Linked DNA regions of Tistrella mobilis. The protein of the gene in region 2 interacts with the protein of the main gene of each other region in a pairwise test. Links are inferred from orthologs where the notes say so. Each region holds a gene or a part of one and is shown on either strand. Other genes may lie near its edges.

The links.
Region 1: the proteins of P7L68_RS24325 (region 2) and grxD interact in binary tests that used the Escherichia coli proteins (3 or more experiments, as listed by UniProt). The link is inferred for Tistrella mobilis from one-to-one orthologs.
Region 3: the proteins of P7L68_RS24325 (region 2) and P7L68_RS16220 interact in binary tests that used the Escherichia coli proteins (3 or more experiments, as listed by UniProt). The link is inferred for Tistrella mobilis from one-to-one orthologs.

What each region holds. Positions count from the first base shown.
Region 1 is NZ_CP121017.1:2,865,160-2,871,823, reverse strand. The notes cover bases 3,942-6,664. They hold grxD (Grx4 family monothiol glutaredoxin), read right to left. Parts: upstream 5,619-6,664; coding sequence 5,265-5,618; downstream 3,942-5,264. Other genes in these bases: purL (phosphoribosylformylglycinamidine synthase subunit PurL), read right to left, coding at 6,002-6,664; P7L68_RS18750 (BolA family protein), read right to left, coding at 5,686-5,922; P7L68_RS18760 (DUF3325 domain-containing protein), read left to right, coding at 4,841-5,188; P7L68_RS18765 (PepSY-associated TM helix domain-containing protein), read left to right, coding at 3,942-4,844. In the rest of the region: P7L68_RS18780 (FecR domain-containing protein), read left to right, coding at 1-418; P7L68_RS18775 (TonB-dependent siderophore receptor), read left to right, coding at 572-3,052; P7L68_RS18770 (iron transporter), read left to right, coding at 3,049-3,309; more of P7L68_RS18765, read left to right, coding at 3,324-3,941. UniProt on the Escherichia coli protein: Monothiol glutaredoxin involved in the biogenesis of iron-sulfur clusters.
Region 2 is NZ_CP121017.1:4,174,334-4,181,232, forward strand. The notes cover bases 299-3,256. They hold P7L68_RS24325 (BolA family protein), read right to left. Parts: upstream 1,940-3,256; coding sequence 1,658-1,939; downstream 299-1,657. Other genes in these bases: P7L68_RS24310 (AEC family transporter), read left to right, coding at 299-346; P7L68_RS24315 (DUF2889 domain-containing protein), read left to right, coding at 509-1,144; P7L68_RS24320 (ribbon-helix-helix domain-containing protein), read right to left, coding at 1,107-1,493; P7L68_RS24330 (helix-turn-helix domain-containing protein), read left to right, coding at 2,507-2,875; P7L68_RS24335 (J domain-containing protein), read left to right, coding at 3,060-3,256. Also shown: more of P7L68_RS24310, read left to right, coding at 1-298; more of P7L68_RS24335, read left to right, coding at 3,257-3,671; cobaltochelatase subunit CobS, read left to right, coding at 3,836-4,825; cobaltochelatase subunit CobT, read left to right, coding at 4,831-6,711; P7L68_RS24350 (amidohydrolase family protein), read right to left, coding at 6,794-6,899. UniProt on the Escherichia coli protein: Transcriptional regulator that plays an important role in general stress response. Has many effects on cell morphology, cell growth and cell division. Acts by regulating the transcription of many genes, including dacA (PBP-5), dacC (PBP-6), ampC and mreB.
Region 3 is NZ_CP121017.1:2,303,832-2,310,772, forward strand. What follows is about bases 1,429-4,428. They hold P7L68_RS16220 (ABC transporter permease), read right to left. Parts: upstream 3,544-4,428; coding sequence 2,314-3,543; downstream 1,429-2,313. Other genes in these bases: P7L68_RS16215 (ABC transporter ATP-binding protein), read right to left, coding at 1,429-2,311; P7L68_RS16225 (ABC transporter substrate-binding protein), read right to left, coding at 3,540-4,428. Outside these bases: P7L68_RS16205 (PEP/pyruvate-binding domain-containing protein), read left to right, coding at 1-632; P7L68_RS16210 (ABC transporter permease), read right to left, coding at 618-1,385; more of P7L68_RS16215, read right to left, coding at 1,382-1,428; more of P7L68_RS16225, read right to left, coding at 4,429-4,496; P7L68_RS16230 (DUF1304 domain-containing protein), read right to left, coding at 4,786-5,142; P7L68_RS16235 (diguanylate cyclase), read left to right, coding at 5,372-6,793; P7L68_RS16240 (alpha/beta hydrolase), read right to left, coding at 6,798-6,941.

The DNA.
Region 1 (6,664 bases), 1.3 Mb from region 2 along the record:
CGGCACGGGGTTCGAGGTCGATCGTGATGACGACCGGGTGATGGTCGCGGTCCGCAGCGGCACCGTGCGGGTGGAAGGCCCCGACAGGCCGGCCGTGCAGCTGACCCCGGGTGAGACGGTCGAGATTCCGGCCGACGGATCTGCACCGAAGCATGGCCGCATTGCACCCGATGCCGTGGCGCTCTGGCAGGACGGGCGGCTGTTCGTCGATGGGGCGACGGTGGGAGAGGTGGTGGCGCGGCTGCGGGCCTATACGCCCGGGCTGATCCTGGTTGCAGATGAGGCCCTCGCCGACCGGCAGGTGACGGGGCTCTACGACCTGCGCGATCCGCAGGCGGCGCTTTCGGCGCTGATGCGCGCCCATGGCGGGCGCCTCCGTCGGATCGGGCCGCTGCTGACCATCCTCGACGGCGCCTGAGCGCACAGCCGTATCTTCTTTCGGTAGAGGATGCGGTCTTTTCTCAAGAAAATGCCGGGGCGTGCGGAAAATCCGGGCGGGCTCTGCGTCTGTTGGTCCTGAAAATGCGAAGCACTCGCATGATGGCCCGAGCAGATGACAGGGGAGACGGGTATGAGCCAGGGGCAGCAGCGCCGCCGGAGGGTGCCGCAGAGGGTTGCGGCCATGGTCGCGGCATCGGTCGCGACGCTTCCGGGAACCATGACCATGGGGGGCGCGGGGCTGGTGGCCGGCATGGCGATCACCCGGGCCGAGGCGGCCGACACGGCAGCCGAGATCAGCTTCGACATCCCGGCACAGCCGCTGGCGGGCGCACTCGGCGCCTTCGGTCGTCAGGCGGGGCTTCAGGTGTCGGTGGATACCGCCGTCACCCGGGGTGTGGAGAGCCGCGGTCTTCAGGGCCGGATGACGCCGGCGGCCGGGCTGGCGCAGCTTCTGGCCGGCACGCCGGTCGCGGGCTCGATCACGCCCGACGGGGTGGTGGTGCTGCAACGTCTGGCAGGCGAGGGGGCGACCGTGCTCGATCCGCTCCAGGTGGGCGCGGTCAGGACGGCCGAGGTGGCGACCGGCCCCGTGGCCGGCTATGTCGCGACCCGCACCGCCACCGCGACCAAGACCGACACGCCGCTGCTGGAAACCCCGCAATCGGTGTCGGTGGTCACCCGCGACCAGATGTCGGCCCGCGCCGTCACCACCGAGGGCGAGGCGCTGGCCTATACCGCCGGTGTCCGCGTCGGTGGGCGTGCCGGCGGCGTCATGCCCGGCGGTGACAATATCCAGGTCCGCGGCTTCGGTGGCGACGGCACCTATGGCGCCTCGTCGAATGAATATCTGGACGGGATCAAGGTCGGCGGCGCCAATTTCGCGGTCGGCGGCTTCGACCCCTATCTGTTCGAGCGGATCGAGGTGCTGAAGGGCCCGGCTTCGGTGCTCTACGGCCAGAACACCCCGGGCGGCATCGTCAACCGGGTGAGCAAAACCCCGTCCGACCAGGCGATGAACGAGGTGATGCTGCGCGGCGGCAGCTTCGGCCGCCATGAAGCCGGCGCCGATATCGGCGGTCGGCTGGTCGAGGACGGCCGACTGGCTTTCCGGGTGGCCGGCCTGATGATGGACAGCGACAATCAGGTCGACGGCATCGATCAGGAACGCACCGCCATCGCCCCCTCGCTGACCTGGCGGGCGGGGGACGACACCACGCTCACCCTGCTCGGCAGCTGGCAGCGCGATGATATCGACGGCGGCTTTTCCAACATGCTGCCGATCGTCGGCACGCTGAAGGATGCGCCCTATGGCAAGCTGCCGCGCAGCTTCTATGCCGGCGACACCGATTACGGCCATTGGGACCGGGATCTCTACACCCTGGGCTACCGGTTCGAGCACCGCTTCGACGATGCCGTCACCTTTCGTCAGAACGCCCGCTATATCGCCAACCGGCTGGATTTCGCGACCGTCTACATCAAAGAGCTGAAGTCGGATGGCGTGACGCTGGATCGCAACGCCTTTGCCGCCCGCGAATCGTCGGACGTCTATGTCGTCGACAACCAGGTCCAGATCGATGGCAGCACTGGGCCGCTGGACCACACCCTGCTCGCCGGTGTCGAATACCGCCGCCATGACAGCGACACGATCCGGCGCTTTGCCCGGGTGAGTTCGATCACGCTGCCTCAGGGTGGCAATGCCACTTTTGCAGGTGAGCCGGCGATCTATCAGAATCTTGAGACGCGCCGCAACCAGTGGGGCCTGTATGCGCAGGACCAGATCCGGATGGGTGGCTGGATCGTCAATCTCGGCGGTCGCTATGATCGGGCGGACAGCCGGGTGAAGAACCGCCTGACGCCGGGCGAAGTCTCGCAGGATGACAGCGCTTTCACCAGCCGGGTCGGATTTGGCTATGCCTTTGACATGGGGCTCACCCCCTATGTCAGCTATTCGGAGAGTTTTGAGCCGCAAAGCGGTACCGATGGCAACGGCAAGGCTTTCGACCCCAGCCGAGGCACTCAGTATGAGGTTGGCGTCAAGTTTCAACCCCAGGGCTGGAATGCCATGTTCACAGCCTCGGTCTTTCATCTGACCCAGACCAATGTCTCCAAGACCGATCCGGCGACCGATCTTCAGTGGCAGATCGGCGAGGTGACCAACAAGGGGCTTGAACTCGAAGCGGTGGCGAGCCTGGCCTCGGGCTGGGATGTTCAGGCCGGGTTCACCTGGCTCGACAGCGAGGTGACCAAGAGCACCGAGCTGGATCTTCACCACCGCCCGACCATGGTACCCGAGGTGACCGCGGCGCTCTGGACCCGCTACACCTTCCAGGCCGGCTTCGCTGAAGGGCTGGGGCTGGGGGCCGGCGTGCGTTATGTCGGCAGCACCTATGGCAATGACACCAACACCCTGAAGGTGCCGTCCTACACCCTGTATGACGCGGCGGTCAGCTACGATCTGGGCCGGGCGTCGCCGGCGCTCACCGGCGTCGAGCTGGCGGTCAATGCCTCCAACCTGTTCGACGAGACCTATGTCTCGGGCTGTGAGGTCGACAAGCAGTGCTATTGGGGCCAGGGCCGCACGGTGCTGGGGACCCTGAAGTACAAGTGGTGATCGCCATGCAGGGCCTTGGGCTGCGCCTGCTGGCGGCGGGGCCGGGGGGCTATCTGGTGGCGGCGCTGGCCGCCACCCTTGCCGTCCGGCTGCTGCCGGGGCCGGTGATCGAGACGGTGCTGGCCGGCAGCATGGGCAGTTTCCTGGTCTGGGTGGCGGTGGTGATCCGGGTGTTCGCCGTCGACGACCCCCGCCGCGCCCTGGCCGAGGTGGCGGTGCTGGCCGGGCTGATCGCCGCGGCGGGGGGCTGGCGATGAGCTTCCGTCAGAAGATGTCCTGGCTTCATACATGGGCCGGGCTGGTGGTCGGCTGGCTGCTGTTCGCGATCTTCCTGACCGGTACGGCCTGCTATTTTCGGCCCGAAATCTCGGCCTGGATGCACCGGCTGGCGCCGATCGCTCTGCCCGATCAGCCGACCCAGGCGCGCCTGGCGGCGGCATGGCTTCAGGCCGAAGCGCCCGATGCGGTCAGCTGGCTGATCGATGTCTCCGACGGGCGGGAACCGGTGCTGAAGGTCGCCGCCGGCCGGCCGCACGGCTATGTCGCCCAGAGGCTCGATCCCGTGACCGGCGCGCCCGAGGCCGGCCCCGAGACGGTCGGCGGCGACTTCCTGTTCTATGTCCATTTCACCCTGATCATGTCCGACTGGGGCCGGATCCCGGGCCGCTATCTGGTCGGGATCTGCGCCATGATCATGGGGGTGGCGATCGTGACCGGGGTGATCGTCCATAAGCGGATCTTCAAGGACGCTTTCACCTTCCGCCCCCGTGCGGCCGCCCAGCGGGCCTGGCTCGACGGTCACAACCTGCTGGGGGTGATGTCGCTGCCCTTCCATCTGATGATCACCTGGAGCGGGCTGATCACCCTGATGCTGCTCTATATGCCCTGGGCGGTGGATGCCGGCTATCCGGGGGCGCGCGCCGGTTATGCGGCCGATCTCGACGGCATTCCGATGGTCGCGGCCCCCGCTCAACCGGTGCAGCCGGCAGCGCTCACCGATCTGGGGCGGGTGGTGGCGGCGGCCAGTGCCGCATGGTCGGCCGATGGCCGCGATATCCTGGTCGGGCGGATCGAGGTCGACCGGCCGGGCACCACGGCCGCGCGGCTGACCCTGACACCCCAGGACGCCGACCAGCTTGCCCGCCTGCCGGAGGCGCTGGTCTTCGACGGTACCACCGGCCGTCTGATCGCGGATGGCCGCGGGCAAGGCGGAGCGGTGGCCGCCGTCCATCACACGCTTTACGGTCTGCATCTGGCGCGCTTCGCCGGGCTGCCGCTGCGCTGGCTGTTTTTTGCGGGCGGTCTTGCCGGCACGGCGATGATCGCAACCGGGCTGGTGCTCTGGTCGGTCAAGCGCCGGCCGAAAACCGGCGCGGGCGACCGCGCGCGCGGTCATCGGCTGGTCGATGCGCTCAACATCGGCTGTCTGGTCGGCCTGCCGGCGGCGATCGCCGGCCAGTTTCTGGCCAACCGCCTGCTGCCGGCCGATCTCGGCGGACGGGCGGAGCTGGAGCCGGCCGCCTTCTACCTGGTCTGGCTGGCCTTTCTTCTGGCCGGCGCCTGGCGTTCCGACGGTGTCGGCTGGATGCGCGCCCTTGCCGCCGCGGCGCTGCTCTGGGCGGCGGTGCCGGTGGCGGATGTGCTGGTAACCGGCCGTGATCCGCTCGGCGCCCTTGCCGCCGGCGATCGGGTGTTCTGGGGCATGCAACTCGCCTGCCTCGTCACCGCGCTCATGCTCGGCCGGCTGGCGATGATCCTCAGGGCGCGCGGCCGGCGGGGAGGGGCGGCATGATCACACTGGTGATCCTCGCCATCGGCATCTCCGCCGCCACGGCGCTCGCCCTCGCCATGCCGCGCCATCACGAACAGGCCCATGGCCGCGGTGCGGTAATCCGCCGCCAACCGGTCCGGCGCCGCCTGGAAGGCTGGGCGCTGGCGCTGATTGCGGCCGGCTTTGCCGTCTTCACCGACGGCTGGGGCCGCGGTCTGGTTCTGGTCGCGGGCGTGGCCGGCCTTGCCGCGCCACTGGCCGCCGGCCTCTTCGCCTGGCGCCCGGGGCGGGCGGGGCAGGTGGTTGCCGGCGGCTGGCTCGTCGGCCTTGTGGGGCTCTGTCTTCTGATCTCCGGTCTTGTCTGATGCCGGGCACGAAACGGCCCGCCTCTCCATTCCGGAAAGGCGGGCCGTTCGGTCGTCAGGCGTTTTCAGTGCGGGATCAGCGCGCGCCGACCTGGCGGGCGTCGATGCCCTGGCCGTTCAGGTATTCGCTGAGTTCGCCGGTCTCGAACATTTCCGAGACGATGTCGCAGCCGCCCACGAACTCGCCCTTCACATAGAGCTGCGGGATGGTCGGCCAGTTCGAATACTGCTTGATGCCTTCGCGGATCGCGCCGTCGGCAAGGACGTTCACGTCACGGAACGGCACGCCCATATAGTTCAGCACCTGGACGACCTTGGCGGAGAAGCCGCACATCGGCCGATCGGCGGTGCCCTTCATGAACAGCACCACGGGCTCGGCATCGATATGGGACTGGATCTCGGCGAAAACCGGATTCGACTGCTCGGTCATGATATCCTCGGACCTTGAAGGCATTCATTCCTGGACGCCGGCCGTCTGGCCCGGCCGGCGGCCCGCCTCAGTCGGCGGGGGCGGAGGTCTGGAGGGCAAGGGCGTGGAGCACGCCGCCCATGCGGCCCTGCAGCGCCTGATAGACCATCTGGTGCTGCTGCACGCGCGTCTTGCCCTTGAAGGCCGACGAGACCACCCGCGCCGCATAATGGTCCCCGTCGCCGGCGAGGTCTTCGACCAGCACGTCGGCATCCGGCAGGGCGTCCTTGATCAGGCGCTCGATCTCGTTCTGGTCCATCGGCATCCGCGTCTCTCCCGTCACACGCGATCTTTGTGTCGCCGCACCGCGCCCCGGGGTCGCCGGAGCGCGGTCCCGCCGGCGATCAGGCCGGCGTCGACATCAACCCCGGCAGCCATCCCTCATGGGCGCTGCGCAGCGTCTCCAAGGATATCGTGCCGGCACCGGTCAGAGTCAATTCGGTGCCGCCGGTCACGCCGATCTGGGCGGCGGGCACACCGGTCACCCAGGCCTGGGCAATGACGGCATCGGCCGCCGGCGCCGGGGCCGCGATGACGTAGCGGCCCTGATCCTCACCGAAGGCCCAGGCGAGCGGCGCCTGGAAGACCGGCGGGTCGATCTTCGCGCCGATGCCCGAGGCCAGCGCCATTTCGGCCAGCGCCACCATCAGGCCGCCATCCGACACGTCATGGACGGTGTCGATCAGGCCTTCCGAAATCAGGGTGCGGACGAAATCGCCGTTGCGGCGCTCCACCGACAGGTCGACCGGCGGGGTCTCGCCGTCCTCGCGGCCCAGAATCTCGCGCAGATAGAGCGACTGGCCCAGATGGCCGCGGGTCTCGCCGATCACGATGATCGCGTGTTCCTGGCCCTTGAAGGCGATGTCGGCCCTGCGCGAGACGTCGGCGATCAGGCCGATGCCGCCCACCGCCGGGGTCGGCAGGATGCCGGTGCCCTGGGTCTCGTTGTAGAGCGAGACATTGCCCGACACGACCGGGAAATTCAGCCCGCGGCAGGCCTCGGCCAT
Region 2 (6,899 bases):
CGGTTTCACCATTCCGCTGATGCTGATCACGCTGGGCGTAAGTCTGGCCCGGATGAAGGCGGTACGGCCGCTCGGCACGCTGGGTCTGGCCCTGTTGCGCAGCCTGGGTGGCTTCGTGGTCGCGCTCTTCCTCGGCATGGTGGTCTTCCGTTTCGAAGGTGTGGAACTGGGCGTTCTGCTGGTCGAGGCCTCGATGCCGGTCGCCGTGTTCAACTATCTCTTCGCCCAGCGCTACGACCGTTCCCCGGCCGAGGTGGCGTCGCTGGTGGTGACGTCCACCCTGCTGGTCTTCCTGCTGCTGCCCGGGCTGCTCTGGGTCGCACTGCATCTGGCAGGCATGAACTGAGCGGGCGGGGCCCTGCGCCCGTCGGCCCATACGGCACCGCAGATGACGAACGCGTGGTCGCCGCGTATAGTGGCGGCATCGAAATTGGATCGAACGTTCGTCTCAGATGCGAGGCACGGCCCTGGTCATGCGCCGCGGCCGTACCGAGGAGAAGCCCGCCCAATGCCCCTGTCCCAGCCCGTGAACCGCCGCCACATCCACACCCGCCAGATCGATCTCCGCGGCTATGAGCGCGAAGACGGGCTCTGGGACATCGAGGCACATCTGACCGACGTGAAGACCTATCCGATCGACAACCGCTGGCGCGGCCAGATCGACCCGGGCACGCCGATCCACGATATGTGGATCCGGCTGACCATCGATATCGGCTTCGAGATCAAGGCGATCGAGGCAGTGATGGATCACACGCCCTATTCGATCTGCGGGGATGTCGCCATCAATTTTCAGCGTCTGGTCGGGCTGAAGATCGCCCCGGGCTGGACCAAGGCGATCCGCCAGCGGGTCGGCGGCGTGCATGGCTGCACGCATCTGGTCGAGATGATGCGCCCACTGGGCACCGTCGCGTTTCAGACGCTCTATCCGGCACTGGAACGCCGCCGTCGCGAGGCCAATGACCGCGTCGCGGCCATGGCCCATACCGAGACCGTGGCCCGTACCGGAACAGACGATACGGCGCCGGCCGCCCTGCCGCCACGACCGGCACCGAAACCGCCTGCTCACCTGAATACCTGTCACGCCCTGGCAGCGGACGGAGAGGTTGTCAGGCAGCATTATCCTGAGTGGTATACGGGCGGCTGACCGGCGCCATCGGCCGTCCGTCACCGCCGCGCGCAGCCGCCAGACGCTCCAGACGCCGCTGCACCGCCGTCCGATCCGCCCGCCCCGGCCGCATCGCCTTGCCGTGACCCGCACGCGCATGCCCCTGCTCGGTCGATGCCGCCCGGTAGTAGTTCATGATGAACACCCGGATCGCCGCCGTCAGGGTCGATTCGCGCCGGGTCGAGTTGACCATGGTGGCCAGCTCGTGGATCCGGCAGCCCTCACGCTGGCAGATCTCGGTCAGCGCGTCCCACATATCCGCCTCAAGACGGATGCTGGTACGGCGCCCTTCGACGACGACGTTGCGGTTGATAAGTGAACTGGACATCGTGCCTATCGCCCCCCTTAAGTCCCCGGCCCCTCCGGCCGGATGTCTCCCCGACGACACCTTTACGCGAAAATTGGTCGATCTTTTTATTTAAGGTTGTATTAGCACAACCGCGACGCGTTTCAAAGGGCAATCGCATGCCGGTTGCATCCGGCAGCGGTTGCCTATCTGCTCTGCCCGGCCTCAGCCGGCGTGCGGGTGACGAGCGCCAAAGCGTGAACCCGCTCCGCCAATTCCTCGGCCAGAACCTCGTAGACCCGGCGCTGACGCATCACGCGGGTCAGACCATCAAAGGCCACGGTCACGATCTCGACCCGGAAATGTGTTTCGCCGCCGGGCTGATGGCCCGCATGGCCGGCATGGCGGTCACTCTCATCGGTGATCACCAGCCGCTCAGGCGCAAAGGCGGCCGTCAGCTTGGTCTCGATCCGCTCCCTGATGGTCATGTCGGCACAGGCCTCCGCATTCTCAAGGTCATATCCCGATGATACTGCAATTCCCGTCGCCGCGCGCGGCCCAGGCGATGTATCAAGCCTGATGCGCGCACCGGGGCCGGGTCGCCTCACGTATAAGTATCATACCGGGACAATCTGTCTCATTTTGGCACAAGCGTTTCACGATCAAACAGGGACAGGAACACAGCCGCACAGCGAATGCCTCGGCGAAGCACAGGATGGGAAACCCTTTTCTCCCGAAGTGGACATCCGGGGAACCCGATCCACCGGCAAACGTTAAGCGCACATTAACCGCAGCCCTGATGATCCTGGCGCGCGCGCCGGAAAATCGGTCCCGAACGCGCGTTTCCAGTCGCACATCATACCACTGGAACGCAAGCAGGTCTTGCGCAGGGGTTTTTGGCACACCCTTTGCTTGTAAACCGGCGGAGCAGGGGCGACCAGCCGGGAACACGGAACCGCACCCAGGCCGACACTACGGACGAATTGCGGACGAGGCGGAACGCTCCCCACGTCAATCTCTCAACCAACACCCTGATCAAAGAGGGATCCCTCCCCATGAAGACCACCAAGAGCCGGGCCCAGGAAGTCGATCGTTACGTCGGTGCGCGGATCCGCGAGCGCCGCATCATGCTGGGCCTGACCCAGCAGCAGCTGGCTGACATGATCGGCGTGACCTACCAGCAGGCCCACAAGTACGAGCGCGGCATCAACCGCATCGCCGCCGGTCGTCTCTACGACATCGCGCAGGCCCTGGGCGTCACCATCTCCTACTTCTTCGAGGGTCTGGAGCAGGGCGGTCAGGTTGAGATGACCCCGCGTCAGCGCATGTGCCTGGAACTGGCCCGCAACTTCTCGATGATCCAGAACGGCAAGCATCAGGAAGCGCTGAGCACTCTTGCCCGCAGCCTGGCCGACGCCTCCTGATTCCACGCACGACCGACACGGGCGCCGCGGCGCCCGGTGCAGATCCGGAACGCCCGCGTGACCGCCCGAACGGCCGGTCGCGCGGGCGTTCGGCGTCTGGATGGATCGCTTGCGCATTTTTCCCGACGGCCGGCATTGTCCGGGCACTTGCCGCACCGCACCCCGTGACGCATATTTTGCCGTCATGGCGATCGACCTCTTCAGCATCCGGCGCACCGCCGCCTACGCTCCCGACGGAACCCGGCTCTGCGATTGCGAGGGCTGCGGAGAGGAAGGTGCGTTCCGCGCGCCCAAATCACGTGACCGGCTGCGGGACTACTACTTTTTTTGCCTGGAGCATGTCCGCGCCTACAACAAGGGCTGGGACTACTTCAAGGGATTGAGTTCGGCCGAGATCGACCGTCACCTGCATGACGACATGACCTGGCACCGTCCGTCCTGGCCCTTCGCCAGCGCCGATCGCGACCAGGCCGACGAGATTGCCCGTGCGGCGGCCCAGATGTTCCGTGAAGGCCGGACCAGTGACCCCTTCGGCATGTTCGGTGCTGCCGGTCGCGCGGCCGAGCGCGTGCGCGCCGCCGCCGAAGCGCGCTTCACGCCCGATGAGCGCCAGGCCTTCAAGACACTGGGCATCGACCCGACCCGCGATCTGCCGCAGATCAAGGACCACTACAAGAAACTCGCCAAACGGCTGCACCCCGACGTCACCGGCGGCGACGCCGCGTCGGAGGAACGCATGAAATCGGTGAACCAGGCCTATTCCTTTTTGATGCACCGCGCGTCAGACTGGACCTGAACCGGTGCCGTTCCCCGACCGGATGGGGATACGCGTGCCGAGATCAGGAGTTGCCCGCCGACGGCCCTGTCGGCCGCGGCCTTCACCTGCACCTCCCCGTGCGGGGCCGGCCGTGTCGTCCATCCGTTTCGTCCCCGCCTTCCCCAGTGGAGATCCTCTTCATCATGGCTTCCGAGACCCTGGCCGCCCCGACCCCGAACACGCCGGATATCAAGGTGTCTGTGCGACAGGTCTTCGGCATCGACAGCGACATGGAGGTGCCGGCATTCAGCGACCGCAGCGAGCATGTGCCCGATCTGGATCAGACCTACCGCTTCCAGCCCGACGTCACCCTCGCCATTCTTGCGGGTTTCGCCTTTAACCGCCGCGTGATGATCCAGGGCTATCACGGCACCGGCAAGTCGACCCATATCGAGCAGGTCGCGGCCCGGCTGAACTGGCCCTGTGTGCGCGTCAACCTCGACAGCCATATCAGCCGCATCGACCTGATCGGCAAGGACGCCATCGTGCTGCGCGACGGCAAGCAGGTGACCGAATACAAGGAGGGCATCCTGCCCTTCTGCCTGCAGCGTCCGACCGCGCTGGTCTTCGACGAATATGATGCCGGTCGCGCCGATGTGATGTTCGTGATCCAGCGCATTCTGGAAAATGAGGGCAAGCTGACCCTGGTTGAACAGAACAAGGTCATCCGCCCGCATCCCTATTTCCGGATCTTCGCCACCGCCAATACGGTGGGCCTGGGTGATACGACCGGCCTCTATCACGGCACCCAGCAGATCAACCAGGGCCAGATGGACCGCTGGAACGTGGTGGTCACGCTGAACTATCTGGCGCCCGACGAAGAGAGCGCGATCGTGCTCTCCAAGCTGCCGGAATTCGACAATGCCGACGGCCACAAGACCGTGCGGTCGATGGTCGCCCTGGCCGACCTTACCCGCAGCGCCTTCATCAATGGCGACATCTCGACCGTCATGTCGCCGCGCACCGTGCTGACCTGGGCCGAGAACTACCGGATCTTCAAGGATCTGCAGCTCGCCTTCCGCTTCACCTTCCTCAACAAGTGTGACGAAGTGGAGCGCCCGCTGATCGCCGAGTACTACCAGCGCTGCTTCGGCACCGAGCTGCACGTCCCCGGCATCCGCCACATGGGTTGAGGGATATGCGCAAGCGCAACGATCCGCAATCCGTCGAGCAGTTCAAACGTGCCCTGACCAGCACCGTGAAGGCGATGGCCGGCACGCCTCAGCTCGAAGTCGCCTTCACCTTCGAACCGCCGCGGCTGCGTGGCGATCGGGTGAACCTGCGCGCGCCGATGCGTAACCTGCCGGAACAGCAGGTCGCCCGCATCCGCGGCGAGGCCGACCAGATCGCGCTGCGCGTGCGCCATCACGATGCCCGCATCCACATGGCCCGCCAACCCCAGGGCGAGCTGTCACGCCGGCTCTATGAAAGCTGTGAACAGCTGCGCATCGAGGCCCTGGGCGGGCGCAACATGACGGGCGTGCGCGGCAATCTGGCCCGTTTGCAGGAAGACCAGCTTCGCGAGCAGCCGCAGCGCCTCGCCGTCGACGGCAGCCCGGAATCGCTTTGCGAAGCGGCTCTGCTGCTGCTGCGCGAGCGCCTGACCGGGGTCCCGACGCCGGAGATCGCCCAGGAACTGGTCGAACACTGGCGCCCGGTGATCGAGAGCAAGGCCGGCGACGACCTGGCCCGCCTGCCCGAGATCATGGCCGACCAGAAGCGCTTTTCCGAAGGGGTACGCGACCTGCTGTCGGACCTCGACATCGAGGCCGAGACCGAAGGCGAGCTCGATGAGGATCGCGAGCCCGACGAGGCCGATGACCAGGCCGAAGCGGAAGCTCAGGAACAGCCCGACGGCGAAGGCGGTGAGCAGTCGCAGGACGGCGACGACAGTGGCCAGTCGAGCGAGGGGGCACCCGAGACCGGCGACGGCGAGGCCGATGCCGACATGGCGGCCAGCGACCCCGACTCCGAAAGCGGCGCCGGTGGCGAGGACAGCTCGTCCCGGGTCCGCCCCTGGATGCCGCCCGGATCCAACGAGAACGAAACGGCAGCGGACGTCTATCATCCCTACACCACCGAATTCGACGAGGTGGTGGAGGCAAGCGAGCTTGCGACCGAAGACGAGTTGAACCGGCTGCGCGGTCTGCTCGACCAGCAGATGACCAATCTGCATGGCGTGATCACCAAGCTCGCCAACCGCCTGCAACGCCGCCTGCTGGCCAAGCAGTCGCGCGGCTGGGAGTTCGATCTCGACGAAGGCCTGCTCGACAGCTCCAAGCTTGCCCGCGTCGTTGTCCAGCCGCTCTACAGCCAGACCTACAAGCGCGAGCGCGACACCGACTTCCGCGACACGGTGGTCACGCTGCTGATCGACAATTCGGGCTCGATGCGCGGCCGGCCGATCTCGGTGGCGGCGATGAGCGCCGACATTCTTGCCCGCACGCTGGAGCGCTGCGGCGTGAAGGTCGAAATCCTGGGCTTCACCACCCGGGACTGGAAGGGCGGCCAGTCGCGCAAGAAGTGGCTCGACGGCGGCAAGCCGCAGACGCCGGGCCGGCTCAACGACCTGCGCCACATCGTCTACAAATCGGCCGACTGGCCGTGGCGGCGGGCGCGGAAGAATCTGGGCCTGATGCTGCGCGAAGGCCTGCTCAAGGAGAATATCGACGGCGAAGCGATCCTCTGGGCCCATAACCGCCTGCTGGCCCGGCCCGAGAACCGCCGGATCCTGATGGTGATCTCCGATGGTGCGCCGGTCGACGACAGCACCCTGTCGGTCAACAGTTCGAACTATCTGGACCGCCATCTGCGCCAGGTGATCGAGTGGATCGAGAGCCGTTCGCCGGTCGATCTGGTGGCGATCGGCATCGGCCACGACGTCACCCGCTACTACAAGCGCGCGGTAACCATCGTCGATGCCGAACAGCTGGGCGGCACGGTGATGAACCAGCTGGCCGAGCTCTTCGACGAAGACCAGGGCGGCCGCAGCAGCCGCCCCACCCGCCTCAGACACTGACCGGCCGTCACCGGCAGGACGACGGAAAGGGCGGGCCTCTGTGGAGGCCCGCCCTTCTTCCTTCAGGCACTGTCGAAGCCGCTTACCGCGCCACCAGCACCCGCCCTTCCTTCATCACCAGCCGGATGGTCTCGTCGGGTCGCGACCAGGGCGCGATATCGTGAAGGACGTCGCCATCGACCACGATC
Region 3 (6,941 bases), 1.9 Mb from region 2 along the record:
TCGAGTTCACCATCGAGGATGGCCGCCTGTTCCTGCTCCAGACCCGGGACGGCAAGCGTACGCCGCTTGCCGCGGCGCGCATCGCGCTCGACCTTCTGGACGAGGGGCTGATCGATACCCGCACCGCCCGCGACCGACTGCGGTCTCTCGATCGGGCGAGCCTCGCCGAGCGGGTGATCGCCACGGCCGACGGAGTGGCGGCGGAACCAATCGCCCGTGCCGCCAGCGCGTCGGCCGGTGTGGCGAGCGGACCGATCGCGCTCGACGAAACCCAGGTCGAGGCCGCCCGCGCCCGCGGCGACATCCCGATCCTGGTGCGCCGCGACGCCGAGACCAGAGACGTGGCAGCGCTCGATCGTGCTGCCGGGCTGCTCACCATGCGCGGCGCCCGAACCTCGCATGCGGCCGTGGTGGCACGGCAGTTGGGCAAGGTCTGTCTGGTCGGCTGTGGTGAGTTGATGATCGACGAGGCGTCGGGACGGGTCGTGATCGGCGGCCGGGTCTTCGGCACCGGCAGCCTGATCACGCTGGATGGCAATACCGGCGCAGTTCATGCCGGGGCTGTAGAGGTGGTGACCCGCGAGCCCGAAGATCTCCTGGCCCGCATCGCCACGACCCTAGCCGCGGACTGAACTCAGGCGGGCGAGGCGTTCGAAGCCGAGGTCTGTGGTGATGGCGAGCAGTCCGACCAGGATTGCCCCCTGGACCACATAGGCCGGGTTGGAGCCCGACAGCCCCTCGATGATCGGTGAGCCCAGACTGACGGCGCCGACGGTCGAGCCGATCGTGGCCGTACCGATGTTAATGATCACCGCCGTCCGGATCCCCGCCAGCATCACCGGGAAGGCAAGCGGCAGCTCGATGCGGAGCAGGCGGCCGGTCGGGCCGAAACCGGCACCGTCGGCAGCTTCCTTCAATGCCGGCGGCAGGGCGCGGAGGCCGGCTGCCGTGGTCTCGACCACCGGCAGCACACCGTAACAGGCAAGCGCAATCAGCGTCGGCAGCGGACCATAGCCCACCGCCGGCACGGCCAGGGCAAGCACGGCAACCGGCGGAAAGGTCTGCCCCACCGCCGTCGCCATGTCGACCAGGCGGGCGAAATCACGGCCGGCGGGCCGGGTGACGAAAATGCCGACGGCGATGCCGACCAGGCAGATGATCACACTCGAGGCCGCCACCAGCCCGACATGCGAGAGCATCAGTGTCAGGAAATCGGTCCGGGTGTAGATCGGCCGGGGCAGGTCGGGATAGAGCGCCCGGAACAGGGGTTCGGCCGCCGGCATGGCGAGCGTCGCGATCACCAGCGCCGCAGCGGCCCAGAGCAGCGGGTCGCGCCAGAGCGGGCGGCCCGGGCGACCGAGGGGCGGGGTGCCGGCAAGGCTCATCCTGCCACCAGCCCGCCCAGGGTCACCACCCCGAGCTTCCGACCGGACGCATCGGCCACCGCCAGCCGCTCCGCCCTGGCAGCCACCATGGCGCCCAGCGCCAGATCCAGTGGCATCTCCGGATGCAGGACCGGCCCGTCGGGGACATCGGCGCCGGCCTCGATCCGCTCGGCGACGGTTCGGGTGCGGAGCATGCGGAGGCCGGCGAGCGGGCCGCCGACGAATTCCCGCACGAAATCATCCGCCGGCCGGGCAAGCAGGGCGGCCGGGCGATCGATCTGCACCAGCCGGCCATCGCGCAGGATGGCGATGCGATGGGCGAGGCGAATGGCCTCGTCGACATCATGGGTGACAATCACGATCGTCTTGCCCGTGGCGGCCTGGATGCGTTGCAGCTCGGTCTGGATCTCGTCCCGGGTGACGGGGTCGAGCGCACCGAAGGGCTCGTCCATCAGCAGAACCTCGGGATCGGCGGCCAGCGCGCGGGCAACACCCACACGCTGCTGCTGGCCGCCTGAGAGTTCATGCGGATGACGGCCACCGAACTCCGCCGGGTCCAGCCCGACCAGATCGAGGAGCTCATCGACCCGCGCCCGAATCCGATCCCTCGGCCAGCCGAGCAGTACCGGCACGGTTGCGACGTTGCGCGCCACCGTCCAGTGCGGAAACAACCCGATCGACTGGATGACATAGCCGATGCGGCGGCGCAGCGCGACGGGCTCCAGCCCGGCGATATCGGTGCGACCGAGCGTGATCCGGCCGGCATCGGGCTCGATCAGCCGGTTGACCAGGCGCAGCGTGGTGGACTTGCCCGAACCCGAGGGCCCGACCAGCGCGCAGATCTCCCCCTCGGGTACGGTGAAGGAGAGATCTTCAACCGCGGCCCGGCTGCCGTGGAATTTGCTCACCCTTTCGAAGACGATCATGCTCATGATGTGCGGGCTCCGGTCAGGCGGGTGGCGAGCCAGGCCGAGGCAGCGCGCAGCACCACATCGGCAGCGAGGGCGAGGGCGATGGCCGTAAGCGCGCCCAACAGAACCAGATCGGTCGCGGTCTGGCCCAGCCCCTGAAAGACGAAGGCGCCAAGCCCGCCGGCGCCGATCAGCGCCGCGACCACCGCAAGGCCGATCGTCTGAACCAGCACGATTCTGAGCCCCGCAAGCAGCACCGGCAGGGCCAGCGGCAGCGAGACCTGAACCAGGATCTGACGGTCGGAGAGCCCCATGCCGCGGGCCGCCTCGATCGCCGCTTCCGGCACCGAGGCGAAGCCGGCCACCACGCCACGCGCGGTCGGCAGCAGGGCGTAGAGGGCGAGGGCGATCACCGCCGGTGCAATCCCGATTCCCGATACGCCCGCGGCCTTGAGCGCAGGGAAGGTCGTGGCGAGGCTGGTCAGCGGCCCGATCAGCAAGGCGAACAGCGCGATCGAGGGCACGGTCTGGAGCAGGTTGAGCACGCCGAAGATCAGCGGTGCCGCCCCTTGCCGGGCCCGCGCCCAGAGGCCGAGGGCAGCGCCCAGCGGCAGCGCGATCGCCAGCGCCAGTGCCACCAGGTGCAGATGACGCAGGATCTCGATACCGAACCGGTCGCGGCGGGCCATGTATTCGCGCATCAGCGACAGATCGTCGAGCCGGCCCGAGGCAATCACCGCCCAGATCAGACCGAGCAGGACCACCACGCCGAGCGGCCCTATCACCGGCCCGGGCTTGAACCGGGCCACCGCATCGATCAGCACCAGAAGGGCGGCTGCGGCCAGAATCCAGAAGCCGGCACCGAAAGAGGTACGGGCGGCGGTGCCGCGTTCAGCCAGGCCGGTGGCGATGTCGCCTGCGGCAAAGAGCAGACCGAAGAACAGCAGGCCCGCAAGTGCGGCGGCGATGAGATCGGCGCCGCGCCCGGGGCGGATCAACGCGGCGGCCCCCAGCCCTGCCAGGATCAGCACCAGGATCGTGAATTCGGCCCCGGGCAGGGCGTCGACGGCGGCCACGGCACGGCCGGAGAGGATACGGTTGGGGGCGACGGTCACGAAGCCCGCGAAAGCGGTCGCCGCCGCCATCGCCATCACCAGAACCGCAAGCAGCCGGTTGCCGCGCGGAGAGGGGCGCCCCGCGGGCGCCGCCTCGTCGTCGACGGCATCCAGGCCGTCGAGCGTGCTCACTTCAGCAGCCCTGCCTTCTTCAGATGGGCTTCGGCGACGGCCCGCGGATCCTGCCCCTCGATCTGGACGCTGGCGTTCAGCGCCTGCAGGGTTTCGAGGTCGAGGGTCTGGAAGGCCGGCTCCAGCAGGCCCTCGATATCGGGATGCGCCTTCAGCACCGCACCGCGGATCACCGGGGCAGGCTCGTAGACCGCCTGGACGCCCTTGGTGTCTTCCATGACCTTCAGCCCGACCGCGGCAATGGCGCCGTCGGTGCCGTAGACCATGGCCGAATTGACACCCGACGTGCCTTCGGCCGCCGCCTTGATGGTGGCGGCGGTGTCACCGCCCGAGAGCACCAGCAGCTGATCGGCCGAGAGCCTGAACCCATAGGCCTCCTGGAAGGCGGGCAGGGCAGCCGGGCTTTCGACGAACTCGGCCGAGCCTGCGAGCTTCACGTCACCGCCGCCGGCAACCCATTTGCCGAAATCATCCAGCGTGGCGAGCTTCTGCGCCTCGGCCACATCGCCGCGCACCGCGATCGCCCAGGTGTTGTTGGCCGGCGCCGGCTTCAGCCAGACCAGATCATTGGCCCCGGCATCCAGCTCTTTCGCCTTGGCATAGGCGGTATCGGCCTTCTTCCAGGCCGGATCGGCATCGATGTTGAAGAAGAAGCCGGCATTGCCGGTATATTCCGGATAGATGTCGATCTCGCCCGCCAGCAGCGCCTCGCGCACGATCTTAGTGGGGCCGAGAGAGATACGGTCGTCGACCGTATAGCCGGCATTCTCCAGCACCAGGCGGATCACATTGCCGAGCACCGCACCTTCGGTGTCGATCTTGGAGCCGACGGTGATGGCGTCGGCGGCACGGGCCGGGCCCGTCACGACGGCCGCGGTGCCGAAGGCGAGCGTGGCGGCGAGGGTGAGAAGGCCCGCACGGCGGAACAAGGTGCGGCGATCGATGGTCGGCATGGAGCGGCGTCCCCCATTGGTTCCTGACAAGACGGGGGCGGGCCTCTGCCACGCCACCCCGGAACGTCTGCGACGTCTGTCTCTTTTCCGATGCCGGTGTCCCGTCGATGGGGGCACCAGCGCGACGCGAACAACGGCAGCGGCGCCGTTCTCGTTCCGTCCATCCTAGCAGCCGTTTCCGCGCTTGCCGAACCCGAAGGGCTGAAATTCGCGCTGGACAGGCGGCCAACTGACAGAATGCCGTCAGGAGGCTGCACACCGGATCCGGCTTTTCACCGCCGCCTGCCCCTCAGATCCCCGCAAGCAGCGCGGCCAAGGCGACAGCCGCGGGCAAGGCCTGAATGAACAGGATCTTACGGCTCGCCGTTGCCGCGCCGTAGAGCCCGGCCACCACGACGCAGGCCAGAAAGAAAACAAGGAAGGCGAAACCCTCATCGCCACCGCGCACCAGGCCATAGATCAGACCGGCGGCCAGAAAGCCGTTGTAGAGGCCCTGGTTTGCAGCCAGAACCCGCGTCTGCGATGCGAAGTCGGCGGTGGTGCCGAACGCTTTCCGGCCGCGCGGCGTGTCCCAAAGAAACATCTCAAGGACAAGGATATAGGCGTGGATTGCCGCGACCAGCGCGGCAAGGATCTGGGCAATCATGCGGGACCTCCACGGGATGGGTACCGCATGGGACATTCCATCCGGCTGTCTCAGTTAAACCCCAGGGTGACCATCGGGTCAATCCGCTGGAGGTCCTGCAAATCAAAGGCTCATGCAGCGTCTTGCGCCGGTATGCGATGCGGCTATGCTCACCTGACAAGACAGGATCGGGGGCGGCACCCAGGTGACGACAGGACGGATCGGGAGACGGCTCCGACGCGGCAGTGTCGTGGCATGCCTTGCCCTCGGAATATTCTGCACCGCACCGGATGCTGCCACGACCGCCGGGGCAGATGGGGCTTCGGTTGCACTCAGCGAAGCCGAACGCGCCTGGCTGGCGGCCAGCGGCCCGGTGACCATGTGCGTCGATCCGGATTGGGAACCGTTCGAGCGTATCGACGAGACCGGCCGGCATGTCGGCATCGCCGCCGACCTTCTCCGCCTCGTGGCGACGCGGCTCGGCATCGACATCGTACTGTATCCGACGGCCGACTGGGATGAGAGCCTCGCCGCCTCGAAAGCCGGGCACTGCCGTATCCTCAGCTTCCTGAACCGGTCGCCCGAGCGTGAACGCTGGCTGGTGTTCACGGCACCGATCTTCCGCGACCAGAACATTGTGATCACACGCGAGGAGCACCCCTATATCGGCGATCTTCACGGGGTGAGCGGTGAGACGGTGGCCCTGCCGCGCGGCACGATGGTCGAGGAACGGCTGCGGCGGCTCTATCCCAATCTTCACATCATCACTACCGGCAGCGAGCCCGAGGCCGTGGAGATGGTCTCGGAACGGCTGGCCGACATGACCATCCGGTCGCTGATCGTGGCCGCCTATGCGATCCGCAAGGAGGGGTTGTTCAACCTGAAGATTGCCGGCCAGGTTCCTGAATTAACGAATGAATTGCGGGTTGGCGTTCTGGCCGGAGAGCCGATGCTGCGCGACATCCTGGACAAGGGTATCGCAACCATCACGGCGCAGGAGCGCGAGGCGATCTCCAACCGCCATGTCGCGGTACAGATCCAGCGCGGCATCGACTACCGTCTCGTCTGGCAGGTCGGTGCGGCGGCCGCCATTCTGCTGCTGCTGGCGCTTTACTGGAACCGCAAGCTTGCACGGATGAACCGCGAACTGGTGCGCCTGTCGACCACCGACCCGCTGACCGGGCTGTTCAACCGGATCAAGGTGGATGATTTCCTTGAGGACGAGCTGTCCCGCGCCCGGCGGACCGGAAGACCCTTCGGGGTGATCATGCTCGATCTCGATCATTTCAAAGCGATCAACGATCAGCGCGGGCATCAGCTGGGCGATGCCGTGCTGGTCGAGGTGGCAGCCCTTCTGCGCGCGGGTCAGGGGGAGGGTGGCGTCGCCGGACGCTGGGGCGGGGAAGAATTCATCCTGGTCTGCCCGGGGGCGGATCTGGCCGAAACGGCCATGCGGGCGGAAGCGCTGCGTGCGACCATTGCCGCCCACGACTTCAGTGTCGGGACCTGTACCGGCAGTTTCGGGGTTGCCGCCTGCCTGCCGGGGGATCGGGTGGAAGATATCGTGCGCCGTGCGGACGGGGCGCTTTACGAGGCGAAACATGCCGGCCGCAACCGGGTCTGCGGTGCAGCCGGCGCGGCCGGTCGGGCACGCGACCGGGCGGTCGGCTGAACGATCAAGCCGCCACCGACCGCAGCCAGCCGGCGATCCCGGCCATCGCCGTATCACATTGCGAGAAGCGCGCCACCGACCCCGGATGGACCGGGAAGTTGTGATGCATGTCTGGCGCATGCAGATGCGTGACGGCAACGCCTGCCGT